One region of the Mycobacterium sp. pW045 genome, then DNA from elsewhere that is predicted to be linked to it. Evidence: riboswitches for the same ligand, from Rfam matches in the RefSeq annotation. Region 1 holds a riboswitch; the other holds the start of a gene.
The links. Region 1 has a riboswitch for magnesium ahead of ACAG20_RS09040 (PE family protein). Riboswitches for the same ligand answer to the same signal wherever they lie in the genome.
Positions count from the first base shown of each region.

Region 2: another riboswitch for magnesium. It lies ahead of ACAG20_RS14615 (Rv1535 family protein); the one in region 1 lies ahead of ACAG20_RS09040 (PE family protein).

Region 1 covers NZ_JBGGKU010000004.1:405,431-409,604, forward strand. The annotation lists gene ACAG20_RS09030 (hypothetical protein) at 1-404, shown strand, start outside; gene ACAG20_RS09035 (PPE family protein) at 444-1,655, opposite strand; gene ACAG20_RS09040 (PE family protein) at 1,671-1,967, opposite strand; M-box (ykoK) riboswitch at 2,248-2,420, opposite strand; gene ACAG20_RS09045 (TetR family transcriptional regulator) at 2,713-3,303, opposite strand; gene ACAG20_RS09050 (SDR family NAD(P)-dependent oxidoreductase) at 3,284-4,126, opposite strand.
Region 2 covers NZ_JBGGKU010000008.1:128,125-132,298, forward strand. The annotation lists gene ACAG20_RS14605 (HAD-IC family P-type ATPase) at 1-1,725, shown strand, start outside; gene ACAG20_RS14610 (hypothetical protein) at 1,722-1,997, shown strand; gene ACAG20_RS14615 (Rv1535 family protein) at 2,025-2,228, opposite strand; M-box (ykoK) riboswitch at 2,460-2,628, opposite strand; gene ACAG20_RS14620 (MFS transporter) at 2,731-4,174, opposite strand, start outside.

The DNA.
Region 1 (4,174 bases):
CGGTGAGATCGGTTCTTGCGCCGTGCTTCGCCACCGGCTTCATCGGCTGCGTGACGCTGCTGCTCAGCGGGTTCACCGCGTTCGACATCCTGCTGTACCGATTCCACAGCCCCGAAGCAGTCGCGCTGCTCTACGACCTGGCGTTCGGTCTGCTGGCCATGTCCGGTATGCCGACCGTGGTGGCCCTGGCGTCGTTCGCGGTCGCGGTGTACGTCCACGGGGTGCTGCCCCGATACACCGCCCACCTCGCCGTTGCCGCTGCCGCGGTACATCCGCTGTTGTTGCTGGCGTTCATCGTCGGCGCCGGACCGCTGTCGCTGGAAGGACTCTCGATCACCGCCATGCCGGCGTTCTTGTTCGCGTGGGTCCTGGGAACCGCGTTGGGGATGCCGCGTAAGGCTTAGCGGTCGGTTCCTCAGTTCGCCCACGCCGCGCCGATGCACCTACCCGACCACCACCGGACGCGGCATCACGGTGAGCTTGACGCCATAGCGCGGCGTCCCGAGCCCGAAGCTGCCGCTCCGTCCGCCACCGTTCGGGAGCATCGGAGGCGGGATGGCCGTCATTGACCTGCTGTCCGGGGCGACCGTCCAGCCGCTGGCTGTTCCGGCACTCGGCGCAGCTGCCGGGACGGCCGTTGCCCAGTTCGGTGGCGCGGACAAGGATCCGATCAGGGTCGCTCTGCCCACTCCGGCCGACACCGGGGAGCCCGCGCCGCCGACCGCAGCTCCGGCAGCACGACCGGCGGTCTCGGTCGACGCCAGTGTGATACCGGGCGCGGAGCTGAGCCCGCCCCCAGTCAGGGCGGCCGTGCCGCCGTCCATGCCGCGGGCCAAAAACCCGAGCGTGGCCAGACCCGCGAAGCCCTCGATGTTCCCGCCCGGATCGAAGATCCCGGTTGCGGCGATCGTGTTCCACAGCTGCGCGTTGACATTCAGGCCCGAGCCGTCGTCGTGGCCCCAGGTCCCGTCGAAGAGGCCGTCGAAGAACTTCGTCCAATGCCAATCGGGGTCCGTCGGCCTCGTGCCCTGTGCCGGCGACGCCATGCTCCGCAATGCGCTGGGCACCTGGGAATGCGCATTTCCGGTGTCGGCGGGGAGGGCGCCCGAACTACCCTCGTCGTCTGAACTGGTGGTCTCCGGCGCTGCCGCGAACGGAATCAGTTCGGTGGCGGATGCGGCAGCGGCGGCGTAGCTGTACATCGCAACGGCGTCCTGCGCCCACATCGCAGCGTAGCGGGCTTCGGTCGCCGCGATCGCCGGTGTATTCAGTCCCAGAGCGTTCGTCTTCACCAATGCCGCCAACATCACTCGATTGTCTGCGATCGCCGCCGGCGGCACCGTCATGGCGTAGGCCGAGGCGTAGGCATCGGCGGCGGCGTAGGCCTGCGCTGCGGTCTGCTCTGCCTGTTCGGCGGTGACGCTCATCCAGCTGATGTAGGGCTCAGCGGCCGCAGTCATCGCCGATGCCGAAGGACCCCACCAACCTTGGCTGACCAGGCTCGCTACCGACCATTCGAAAGATATTGCTGCAGACCGCAATTCTGCCGCCAACAGGTTCCAGGCCGCTGCGGCGGACAGTATCGGACCGACACCGGGACCGGCGTACATGCGTGCGGAATTGATTTCCGGGGGAACTGCTCCGTAATCCATCATCAGTGGACCCTTTCGCTAGATCGAGATGGCGTTGGCGGCGTCGGTCGCTGCGTAGGACTGCGCGTTGCGCTGCAGCATGATCACGAACCTCTCGTGCACCACAGCGGCGCGCTTGCTGATCGTCTGGTACATCTGCGCATGTCGGGCAAACTGTGCGGCGGTCAGCGCAGAGACCTCGTCGGCGGCCGCCGGAACCACGCCGGTTGTCGGCCCGGCGGCGGCCGTGTTCTGCGCAGCCACCGCGTTGCCGATGCTGTTCAGATCAGCCGCCGTCGCGGTGAGTTCCTCGGGAAGTGCAGACACAAAAGACATCGAAACTCCTTTTGGCATGGCGAATAACGCTGCAGAGCAAGCAAATTCGCGCGGAGGGACCGCGCTCGGGACAGCAGACGGGAGCGCGGGTACGGTAAGGCGCGAGCCGAGTCAGAAAGTGAAAGCGGCGCCGCGAACGGGTTCGAGTGAAGGGGTCGTCGAACTCGGATAAGGACTATCGTCTGGACTCAATGTCACTCTCACCTCCTCACGGCCAGGGCACACGGGGATGCCGGCGCAGCATGCACATCAGGGAGAGCCGGGCCGACAACACCGCCGGCCAGCACCCCTCTCGTCAGAGTTTCGGCACTGCACGCCGTATCCGGCCAGAAGCCGGAAGCCACTTGGGCTCAACCCTTAAGCCGGGAAGAGCTGTCCTGACCCTGGGCGTCTCTCGACGTTGGAGGTCAGTGGCCTGTATCCGTACAGACGCCTCACCTAGCGAGGTGCGTTCGCGGCCATGTTGGCATCAACAGTGCGCAGAGTCAACTCGACCGGCGTGGCGTGGCTGCCGTGCCGGACCAATCTGGGTATGGAAACCCGCTGGCCAGCAACGTATTTCGGGGCTAGAGAGAAGGCGCTTTCCCGCGGCCGACGTTGGCCCCGTGGGGCGCGTTTCGAAATACGTTGGGTGTCAGTCTGGTCGCAGGAGCCGCCCTTTCGCGTCGGGGAGGTGTCCCCGTTGGATCAGCGTAGAACTAGCTGTGCGCGGCATGAAAACGTGCTATACATCGGTGACGCGGAGCTAGGTTTTGCGCCAGGCTGCCAGCAGCAGTTCGCACGCGCGGCGCATGTCGGTTTCGGCTTGCGCCGGCGTGGTCTCACCCATCACCGCCCACGACAAGACGCCATAGGCGCACTGCTCGACCAGCAGCGCAAGCTGGGCGTCCTGCGGTGCGGGTCGGGTGATCCCGGCGACCGACAGGATGATCTCGCGCAGATTGAAATCGCCGGCCGCTCTGGACTCGGCTCGCCGGGCATTGACCGAGGTGATCATCGCGCGGGCCAACCGGGGTCGGGCGAGCATGGACCGGCAGATACCGGCCATGAGTTCGCTGACATCGGCTGTTGGACAGCCGGTCACCGGCTCCGGCGGCGTGATGGATCGGGTGTAGTGCAACAGCAGCGCGCTGAACAGGTGATGCTTCGTCGGGTAGTAGCGGTAGACGGTGGTGATCGAAACGCCGGATTGATCCGCCACAGCCTGCATCCGGACCGCCTCCAGCCCGTGGCGGGCGCCGAGTCGGGCGGCGGTGGCGAGTATCCGTTCGCAGCGCCGTCGCTGGGCGGCCGTTCTGGGAGCCGCCGGCTCGCGATCAACCGGTGGGCGGGGCATCGGAGTCGGGGGTGGGCCTGCCGCCGAGCAGCTTCTGCATCATCCGATGGGACGCGAGTATGGCTGCGGCCCGGTCGGGCGTGGCGCGCAGCGCGGGATTGCCGGCATGAGCCGAGACGACGTGCACCGGGCCGTGGGGGAGCTGGGCCAGTCCCTCGCGGGCAACGTCGGCCGGATCGGAGACCGGCATCCCGGGGATGTCGAAGTTGAGCCCCACCCGCTGCATGGCCGGTGTCCTGGTGACGCCGAGCACCAGTTCGAGCACATGCACGTTGTGTTCGCGCAACTCCAGCCACAGGCCCTCGGCGTAGATCCGGGTGAAGGCCTTCACGCCGCCGTACACGCTGTGCCGCGCCGAACCCTGGTAGCCGGTGAGCGAGCCGACCAGCAGCACACCGCCGCGACGGCGAGCACGCATCGGGCCGGCGAAGTGATGGATCAGTGCCAGCGGCGTGCTCACGTTCAGGTCGATCACCTGCTGGAAGGCCGCCAGATCGCCGTCGAGGAACTCCGCGCTGTGGGTGTTGGCGCCGGCGTTGTAGATCAGCAGGCCGATCTCTAGACCCGTTGTGGCCGAGCGGATCTGCTCGATGCTGTCGGCCCGCGACAGATCCAGCGCCAGTTCGCGGACGTCCACGCCGAGTTGGCGGCAGCGGTCAGCGGTGTGGTGCAGCGGTTCCGGTTTGCGTGCGATCAGAACCAGGTCGATTCCCGCGCGTGCCAGCAACAGCGCGAACTCGGCCCCGACACCTTCGGAACCGCCCGCGATCACGGCCCACGGTCCGTACTGCGGGCCCCAGGTCGGTTCCTCACCGCTGGACAACAGCCGCCTCCATAACTAAAATTCGCTTTAGTTTTCTCGCAAGGCTAC
Region 2 (4,174 bases), on a different contig from region 1:
GTGGAGGCGCTCGGCCGCGTCGACGTGGTGTGCTTCGACAAGACCGGGACGCTGAGCCAGAACCGGCTGCGGGTGACACAGCTGACACCGGCGCCGGGGTACACCACCGATGAGGTGCTGGCGTTCGCGGCGCAGGCCGCCCCGACCACCAACGGCCGGCAGGTGCACGCCACCGATGCCGCGATCATCGACGCCGCGACGGCTGCCGGCGTGGTGGATCCCGATCGCGGCGAGGTCGCCCATCTGCCGTTCCGGTCCGGCCGCAGCTACTCGGCGTCGATCGTCGGCGCCGAGTTGACCGTCAAGGGTGCGCCGGAGGTCGTCGGGCCCGCCTGCGGCGGCGACCCGGCGATCCGCAAGACGGTGCTGGGTATGGCCGGGCAGGGGCTGCGGGTGATCGCCGTTGCCCGGCGGGAACTCTCCGCAGCGCAGGTCGCCGCACTGGGTGAGGACCCGGATCCGGAGGACATCGGCCAGTTCTGTGGCGATGCGCTGACGTTCGTCGGGTTGATCGGTATCGCCGACACCCCCCGGCCGGAGGCCGCCGGCCTGCTGGCCGAGCTGGACCGCTGGCAGATCCCGGTGCGGCTCATCACCGGCGACCACCCGGTCACCGCCACCGCGATCGCCCGGGAGCTCGGCCTGGAGATCAGCGCCGATCAGGTAATCAGCGGCGCGGAGTGGGATGCGTTGTCCCGCAAGGGACAGGAGGTCGCGGTAGCCGAGCGGGTGGTGTTCGCCCGGATGTCACCGGAGAACAAGGTGCAGATCGTGCAGACGCTGGAGCGCACCGGCAAGGTGTCGGCGATGGTCGGTGACGGCGCCAACGATGCCGCGGCCATCCGCGCCGCCACCGTCGGGATCGCGGTCGTCGCCCACGGCAGCGAGGCCGCCAGCACCGCCGCCGACGTGGTATTGCTCGATGGCCGGATCCACACCCTGCTCGACGCGTTGGACGAGGGCCGGGAACTGTGGCAGCGGGTGCAGGCAGCGGTCGGGGTGCTGCTGGGCGGCAACGCCGGCGAGGTGGCGTTCGCGATCATCGGCAGCGCGCTCACCGGGCGCTCACCGCTCAACGCCCGCCAGCTGCTGCTGGTGAACATGCTCACCGACGCGCTGCCGGCGACCGCGCTGGCGGTCAGTGAACTGAACGACTCGGCGGCCTCCACGGCGCGTGGCCCGGACCCCGACGCGCTGTGGCGCGCGGTGGCGGTGCGCGGGGTGACGACCGCGTCGGCCGCGGTGGGCGCATGGGCGCTGGCCTCGATGACCGGGCGCCAACAGCGGGCCTCCACGGTCGCGCTGGTGTCGCTGGTCGCCGCCCAGCTGGGCCAGACGCTGCTGGACTCCCATGACCCGCTGGTGGTGGCGACCGCGGTCGGCTCGCTCGCCGCGATGGGGACGTTGATCTCCATTCCGGGCGTCAGCCAGCTGCTGGGCTGCACCCCGCTGGGTCCGTTGGGCTGGGCTCAGGCGCTGGGGTCAGCGACGGTGGCCACCGCCGGCGCGGCCGTGGTGCCCAAGCTGCTGTCCGGCCTGCACGAGTCCGCGGACAAACCCACCCAGTTCATGGTGCCCACGCCGCGGCAGCCGGACGGCACCCCGACCTCCGACGGCCACTCCGCGCCACGGCTGCGGCTTGTGCACAATGGGGACACCGGCTCTCGTCGCGGAACGGCCGCGGCCCGATCATCCGGCGACCCGTCGCCACCAGGAGGCTCATGATGGCGGACAGCACGCGGCGCAGCGCATCCCAGCGGGAAGCGGTGGCCCACATCCGGGCTGCCGAGGGCTTCGCGGTCGAATTGCCGCTGTTCGGCAAGGTGACGGTGCCGCGACCCGAGCAGCTGGCCTACTACGGTGGGCTGGCGCTGCTGGCCGCGTTCGAGATCATCGACTGGCCGGTAGCCGCTGCGGTGGCCGCCGGCCACATTCTGGCCAACAACCACCGCAGCGAGGTACTCGAGCAACTCGGCGAGGCCCTAGAGGACGCCTAGCAGACGCCCGAGCTGGCCTCGGTCGACTCAGTGGTCGACGGTCAGCACCCCGACGCGCCACAAGAGTGCATACATCTGGTGCAGGGGACCACTGAGCAGCCGGGTGGCCATGTCGACCACCGGGTCTGAGGCGGGCGCGGCCGGTGCACCCCGGCGGGTGTCCACCTTCTTCGCCGTGCTGTTGGCACGCGGAGCCGGCGCCTGGATGTCGGTGTAGGCGATTGCAACCATGATGATGGCCTCCTAGTCGCGTAACGCCGCTACGCGCTCAGCTGGAGGCCGGAATCGGAGCTCAGCTGGAGGCGGTATGCGACCGTTCGGATGGGGACGGAACAGAAGTCAGATATCGGCTCGGACTATCACCGGAACTCATGCGTCCCTCACCTCCTCTCGGTCGCGGGCACGCGTGGGCGTGCCGGTTTCACCGCAGGCATTGGAGGCAGCTCCGACGACCGTCGGAAGACCGCACCCCACTCGTCAGAGCTTCGACACTGCACGGCGTGTCCGTAGATCGGAAGCCACTTGGGCTCAACCCTTAAGCCGGGAGGAGCTGTCCTGACCCGGGGCGTCTTTCGACGTTCGGGGTCAGTGGCCTGTGTCCGTGCAGACGCCTCACCTAACGAGGTGCTTGCACGGTCCATAGTGCATCAGGAATGCGCCCGGGTCAATTCAACTCACCCACCGGTTTCCACACGGTTCGGTCACGACCCGGCGGCATCGTCGAAGTGCACCGTCACACGGCGCCCGGGGTGCTGTCGGACCGGTTCACCGGCTCGCCGGCGTAACGCCCCGGCGCCGCCCACGACGTCAGCGCCCCGAGCACCATCATCACCGCCGCGGCGGCGAACACCACCGCCAACCCGGTGTGGAATGGCCCGGAGATCAGTTGCGGGAAGAAGCTGTGCCCGGTCAACATCTGGGCGTCGACACCGGGATGCTCCAGCGCACCGGAGGGCCCCAGCAGTTCGCCGATCGGGTTATAACCCAGAAACGCCGCGAACAGGCTGCCCACCGGCGGGGTGTGGGCCACCTGTTGTGCGACCTCGGCGGGCACTCCCCGGTGCTCTAACCCCGCACCCATCGCCTCCGGCAGTGTGTTCGCCAGGCCGATCACCATGAGGGAGAAGAAGATACCGATCGACAACGACGTGCCGGCGTTGAAGAACGTGGCCCGCACACCCGAGGCGGCACCGCGCTGGGCGGCCGGGACACTGGACATGACCACAGCGGTGTTGGGCGCGGTGAAGATCCCGCCGCCGAGCCCGTTGAGGAAGACCAGCGCCGCGAAGACCCGATAGTCGAAGTCGACGGGAAGCAGCACCAGCGCCACGAACGTCACCGCCATCAGCGCCATCCCACCGACGGCGAAGGGGCGGGCGCCGTGCCGGTCGGACAGTGACCCGGCCACCGGCCCGGCCAACAGGAAGCCCACCGTCATCGGCAGCAGGTAGATGCCTGACCACAGCGGGGTGGATTCGAAGCTGTAGCCGTGCAGCGGCAACCAGATGCCCTGCAGCCAGATGATCAGCATGAACTGCATACCGCCGCGCCCGATCGCCGCCAACAGGCCGGCCACGTTGGCCATTCCGAACGCCGGGATCCGGAACAGCCGCACATCGAGCAGCGGCGCGGCGACCCGCAGTTCGATGACGCAGAACAGCACCAGCAGCGCCACTCCCAGCGCCAGCGAACCCAGCACCACCGGACTTGTCCAGCTGGTCGGCGAATCACCATGCGGCTGAATGCTGTAGGTGATGGCGGTCAGCACCACGGTCAGCCCCAGCCCCAACGTCACCGTTCCCGCCCAGTCCAGCTTGGCCGGTGCGCGCTCGCCGAGTTCGTGCAGCGACCGCATCGACCAGACGGTGCCCAGCACCCCGATCGGCACCCCGACCCAGAACACCGCCCGCCAATCCCACTCCGACAGCAGCCCGCCGATCAGCAGGCCGACGAAGGATCCGGCGACCGCCGCCACCTGGTTGACCCCCAGCGCCATACCACGTTGATTGGCCGGGAAGGCGTCGGTGATGATCGCCGCCGACGACGCGAACAGCATCGCCCCGCCGACGCCCTGCACCACCCGCCAGCCGATCAGCCACCGGGCGCCGGCGCCGAGGTCGAACGGATCGATCGACAGCGCGATCGCCGCCACCGTGAACACCACGAAGCCGGCGTTG